2 regions of the Acidithrix sp. C25 genome follow, and region 1 is predicted to be linked to the other one. Evidence: riboswitches for the same ligand, from Rfam matches in the RefSeq annotation. Region 1 holds a riboswitch; the other holds the start of a gene.
The links. Region 1 has a riboswitch for fluoride ahead of ACIDITHRIX25_RS77420 (respiratory chain complex I subunit 1 family protein). Riboswitches for the same ligand answer to the same signal wherever they lie in the genome.

Region 1 (3,158 bases):
TCTTCTCTCTTGGGTAGATCTTGCGGAGCTTCAGCAGTATGGCCGCTGTTTCATGCATAGTCTGGCGCTCTGTTGCAAATGCATGCTCCTTGCCTGTCTTGAGGTTCAAAAACCCATAGATGCTCCGGTTCATTCTGGTTCCATTGGTCTCAATTACAGCTGGTGTGGTTCCTTTCGGTATCCACACTTTCTGAGTAGTTGTCGCCTGAGTGAGAACCATCTCGTCTTCACAGAGAATCACCGTATCTGGATCAGAGAATGCCTCTTTCAGACGTTCTTGCTGCTCGTCTTTCCATTCAGCTACCGCTTGTGGATCAGCCTTCTCGTACTGTTTGCCCGGCAGATGGAAGCTGAACTTACTTTCCCGAAACAGAACGTAATAGCTAGTGCTAGAGGCATAGAGAACACCGTATCTGCGCTTGAGTACTGTAGCCAGGATCCGTGTTGACCAAAACGGGGAACTGCTATAGCCGTGGTCATTGGGAGTTGTAGTCGTGAGCATGATTGCCACTTCATCTCTTTGAGACTTTGAGAGAAGTACCGGAGCGTTGTTATGGCGCTTGTCCTTGAATGCCTCAGTGCCAACGCTGCGGAATGACCGTCGAATTCGCTGTACATGCTTGACAGAGAGGGCTGTCCTGTTGAGGGGACTCCCATCTTCAAGGGTGAGAACTGCCAGCGCCCGCTTATATTCGTCGATGTTTTCAGTCTTCGCCATGAATGCTTCAATAGTGGCGAGTTCCTCGGGTGTAAGCATGTCATGAGAAGATTAACACACTTTACAAGAAATTAAAAGGGCTCATTGGAGCATTTCAGAGTGTTATGCGAATAGTCGTTTCCTAGGCGAAGATTAAGCGTGGCCTTAACAATCCAGCAATATTGAGTTTTGATAAGTTATCGAGAGTCAGCGCTGAGAGTTACCAAAGTGCCGATGCTGAACAAAATGCCACTAGCACGACCACTAGCAACGCGACCTTCGTCGAAAGGAGTCTTGCTCAAATGATCAGCGGTTCCCTATAGCAGACAACCCAAGATCACCGGCTAGCCCCCACTTCTATTGATCGCACGATCTGCCTTGTCTTAAAAGTTGCAGTATGCACTAGCAACCCAAAGCATAAAACCAGCGTCTTTTTGTCGTTGACCATGGCAAACCTACAAGCCTTGCTTGGAATGTGGGTCCTCAGAGACGATGTCCATGGAAATCGTGGCAATGGGGTCTTTACTGATCAAAACTTACATACCACAGCAGTTAAATTAAATAAGAATACTGGCGCAATCACCAGGCGTGCGTCTAAATTCTCTGGCCCATAACCACCGGTCTTGGATCGAATTTGCGACCCATCCTGAAAATACGACGGAGCGTCCTCGGCCTCCTTGGACCTTACTTTAGATCCATGGGTTTCCCACAACGAAATCGTGGGTGTCTCGACTTCAAATTCATTTCACCAATCAAGTTGCCTCTAGTATTCCTTTCTGATAGTGTGCAAGTTTATGGACTGGCGATGGAGTTCGCCATAACTGCCACAATGGCTAATGACTCCTACATAGCGTAAGTATCAATACCGTATCGACTTACTTATGGAGGAAATTTTGGTCGTCAGCCCAGTTCTAATTCAAGTATGTCAAGTTCTAACCGTCATACTTGGAGCACCCCTTTTACATGGTTTTATCGTGAAGCTGGAAGAGAAAATTCAGAGAGGCCAAGGACCATCGGTGTTCCAGCCTTATCGTGACTTGATAAAACTTCTGAATAAGGAACTAGTGATACCAGAAACCGCATCATGGGTATTTTGGGTCGCGCCAGTGGTCGCATTCACCTGCATGTTGATTGTACCGATTCTTATTCCAGTGCTGACAAATTATCCTCTCCCGCTGTCCAATATGGGTGACATTTTGGGAGGCGGATTAATTTTAACATTGGGGAGTTTCGCAATCCTCTTAGCCGGACTAGATTCAGGACAACCATTCGGGGGGTTAGGTTCTTCTCGAGCTGTAATGCTGACCATACTGGCTGAACCTACCTTGATTCTCATCTTTGTTGGCGTATCCTTTTTGGACCATTCAATGCTCCCCTTCGTCGCAAACCATTTACTAGTCAGAAACCCCTCCACCTACTGGAGCCCCGCCCATCTATTTTTAGTCTTCGGGTTCTTGATACTTTTAACAGTTGAGACTGATCGACTACCTATCCATTCGTCAATACATTACGAAATCTATATGATTGACGATGCCAGGATTCTTGAATATTCAGGACCATTATTGGCGGTCATCAAATGGTCTACATGGATGAAGCAGTTCATTTTGTACACCATTTTCCTAAATGTATTTTTCTTTCCGTGGGGACTTTCCACGAGCGGATCCATTCCATCATTGCTTTTAGCAATGGGCTTTATTGTCCTAAAATATGGGGCAATTGCCGCGGTTATGTCAGTTACAGACACGATTCAGTCTCGACTACGGTTTTATCGATATCAAGAACCGTTGGCGTTATCATTTTTGTTCGCCGTGGTCGCCTTGATCGCAAATCAGATCTAGAGGTAATGGTATGTTAATAGCTCATTTAAGCTCTCTTGCGACTTCAATTTTCAGCTTTCTGATAACCATTGCATTAGTTTTATCCTTTGTAATGATTGGATCACATTGGCTGAGAAACCACATCTTGGCATTTGCGGCCGAATCTTGGGTCATTGCAATTTTGTCAGCCTCGGTAGCATATTACGGACACTACAAAGAGCTGTATTTAATTGCTATCCTAACGGCGCTATTCAGAGGCAGTTTACTACCCTATCTCCTATTGCGATTGGCAAAAAGGCTTGATATAAAGAGAGAATTTACGCCCATATTTCGGCCGGCCTCTGGCATGGTAATCGGCTCTGTTTTGGTAGTTTTCGCCTTCGTAATAAGTAGATCCCTTGGAGGAACATTAGGTTTAGCGAACAACATCGCACTAACGGCGCTGACAGCAATGTTCGGGCTAAAGCTCATTGGGTTTTTGCTAATGATTCTTCGATCAGAAGCAATTAGCCATATTCTTGGACTTTTAGTAATCGAAAACGGTATTTTCCTAGGATCTCAAATTTTAGTACCTGGACTTCCGCTCCTCTTGGAGCTAGTGATCTTGTTCGATCTGCTAATCATCGTTATGACTTTTGGAATCC
Region 2 (3,158 bases), on a different contig from region 1:
AATCGCAATAGGAGATAGGGTAGTAAACTGCCTCTGAATAGCGCCGTTAGGATAGCAATTAAATACAGCTCTTTGTAGTGTCCGTAATATGCTACCGAGGCTGACAAAATTGCAATGACCCAAGATTCGGCCGCAAATGCCAAGATGTGGTTTCTCAGCCAATGTGATCCAATCATTACAAAGGATAAAACTAATGCAATGGTTATCAGAAAGCTGAAAATTGAAGTCGCAAGAGAGCTTAAATGAGCTATTAACATACCATTACCTCTAGATCTGATTTGCGATCAAGGCGACCACGGCGAACAAAAATGATAACGCCAACGGTTCTTGATATCGATAAAACCGTAGTCGAGACTGAATCGTGTCTGTAACTGACATAACCGCGGCAATTGCCCCATATTTTAGGACAATAAAGCCCATTGCTAAAAGCAATGATGGAATGGATCCGCTCGTGGAAAGTCCCCACGGAAAGAAAAATACATTTAGGAAAATGGTGTACAAAATGAACTGCTTCATCCATGTAGACCATTTGATGACCGCCAATAATGGTCCTGAATATTCAAGAATCCTGGCATCGTCAATCATATAGATTTCGTAATGTATTGACGAATGGATAGGTAGTCGATCAGTCTCAACTGTTAAAAGTATCAAGAACCCGAAGACTAAAAATAGATGGGCGGGGCTCCAGTAGGTGGAGGGGTTTCTGACTAGTAAATGGTTTGCGACGAAGGGGAGCATTGAATGGTCCAAAAAGGATACGCCAACAAAGATGAGAATCAAGGTAGGTTCAGCCAGTATGGTCAGCATTACAGCTCGAGAAGAACCTAACCCCCCGAATGGTTGTCCTGAATCTAGTCCGGCTAAGAGGATTGCGAAACTCCCCAATGTTAAAATTAATCCGCCTCCCAAAATGTCACCCATATTGGACAGCGGGAGAGGATAATTTGTCAGCACTGGAATAAGAATCGGTACAATCAACATGCAGGTGAATGCGACCACTGGCGCGACCCAAAATACCCATGATGCGGTTTCTGGTATCACTAGTTCCTTATTCAGAAGTTTTATCAAGTCACGATAAGGCTGGAACACCGATGGTCCTTGGCCTCTCTGAATTTTCTCTTCCAGCTTCACGATAAAACCATGTAAAAGGGGTGCTCCAAGTATGACGGTTAGAACTTGACATACTTGAATTAGAACTGGGCTGACGACCAAAATTTCCTCCATAAGTAAGTCGATACGGTATTGATACTTACGCTATGTAGGAGTCATTAGCCATTGTGGCAGTTATGGCGAACTCCATCGCCAGTCCATAAACTTGCACACTATCAGAAAGGAATACTAGAGGCAACTTGATTGGTGAAATGAATTTGAAGTCGAGACACCCACGATTTCGTTGTGGGAAACCCATGGATCTAAAGTAAGGTCCAAGGAGGCCGAGGACGCTCCGTCGTATTTTCAGGATGGGTCGCAAATTCGATCCAAGACCGGTGGTTATGGGCCAGAGAATTTAGACGCACGCCTGGTGATTGCGCCAGTATTCTTATTTAATTTAACTGCTGTGGTATGTAAGTTTTGATCAGTAAAGACCCCATTGCCACGATTTCCATGGACATCGTCTCTGAGGACCCACATTCCAAGCAAGGCTTGTAGGTTTGCCATGGTCAACGACAAAAAGACGCTGGTTTTATGCTTTGGGTTGCTAGTGCATACTGCAACTTTTAAGACAAGGCAGATCGTGCGATCAATAGAAGTGGGGGCTAGCCGGTGATCTTGGGTTGTCTGCTATAGGGAACCGCTGATCATTTGAGCAAGACTCCTTTCGACGAAGGTCGCGTTGCTAGTGGTCGTGCTAGTGGCATTTTGTTCAGCATCGGCACTTTGGTAACTCTCAGCGCTGACTCTCGATAACTTATCAAAACTCAATATTGCTGGATTGTTAAGGCCACGCTTAATCTTCGCCTAGGAAACGACTATTCGCATAACACTCTGAAATGCTCCAATGAGCCCTTTTAATTTCTTGTAAAGTGTGTTAATCTTCTCATGACATGCTTACACCCGAGGAACTCGCCACTATTGAAGCATTCATGGCGAAGACTGAAAACATCGACGAATATAAGCGGGCGCTGGCAGTTCTCACCCTTGAAGATGGGAGTCCCCTCAACAGGACAGCCCTCTCTGTCAAGCATGTACAGCGAATTCGACGGTCATTCCGCAGCGTTGGCACTGAGGCATTCAAGGACAAGCGCCATAACAACGCTCCGGTACTTCTCTCAAAGTCTCAAAGAGATGAAGTGGCAATCATGCTCACGACTACAACTCCCAATGACCACGGCTATAGCAGTTCCCCGTTTTGGTCAACACGGATCCTGGCTACAGTACTCAAGCGCAGATACGGTGTTCTCTATGCCTCTAGCACTAGCTATTACGTTCTGTTTCGGGAAAGTAAGTTCAGCTTCCATCTGCCGGGCAAACAGTACGAGAAGGCTGATCCACAAGCGGTAGCTGAATGGAAAGACGAGCAGCAAGAACGTCTGAAAGAGGCATTCTCTGATCCAGATACGGTGATTCTCTGTGAAGACGAGATGGTTCTCACTCAGGCGACAACTACTCAGAAAGTGTGGATACCGAAAGGAACCACACCAGCTGTAATTGAGACCAATGGAACCAGAATGAACCGGAGCATCTATGGGTTTTTGAACCTCAAGACAGGCAAGGAGCATGCATTTGCAACAGAGCGCCAGACTATGCATGAAACAGCGGCCATACTGCTGAAGCTCCGCAAGATCTACCCAAGAGAGAAGATTCTGCTTATATGGGATGGGGCAGGATGGCACAGAGGGAGCGTCGCTCAAGAGGCAATTAGGGAGCATCACATCGAAGCAGTCCATTTCCCTCCGTATTCTCCGCAACTCAATCCCCAGGAACACGTTTGGAAGCAAGGGCGCTCTGCTGTAACCCACAATCGCTTCATTCCCAAGATTGAACCAGTCACAAAGGAATTAGTCGACTATCTCAACACGACGACATTCTCATACTCTTTGCTTGATTTCAAGGAGCAAGTCAGAGTGTGAGCTCTATAGGTAGTCTGATTATCGATACGAATACCATCAAATCATTGATTACACCAAAGATGCACCCCTTTGAATCGCGTATATTTC

Region 2: another riboswitch for fluoride. It lies ahead of ACIDITHRIX25_RS94880 (respiratory chain complex I subunit 1 family protein); the one in region 1 lies ahead of ACIDITHRIX25_RS77420 (respiratory chain complex I subunit 1 family protein).

What each region holds. Positions count from the first base shown of each region.
Region 1 is NZ_CAJHCI020000010.1:377,595-380,752, forward strand. It holds gene ACIDITHRIX25_RS77415 (IS630 family transposase) at 1-757, opposite strand, end outside; fluoride riboswitch at 1,490-1,550, shown strand; gene ACIDITHRIX25_RS77420 (respiratory chain complex I subunit 1 family protein) at 1,591-2,535, shown strand; gene ACIDITHRIX25_RS77425 (hydrogenase) at 2,546-3,158, shown strand, end outside.
Region 2 is NZ_CAJHCI020000002.1:377,239-380,396, reverse strand. It holds gene ACIDITHRIX25_RS94885 (hydrogenase) at 1-257, opposite strand, end outside; gene ACIDITHRIX25_RS94880 (respiratory chain complex I subunit 1 family protein) at 268-1,212, opposite strand; fluoride riboswitch at 1,253-1,313, opposite strand; gene ACIDITHRIX25_RS94875 (IS630 family transposase) at 2,046-3,071, shown strand.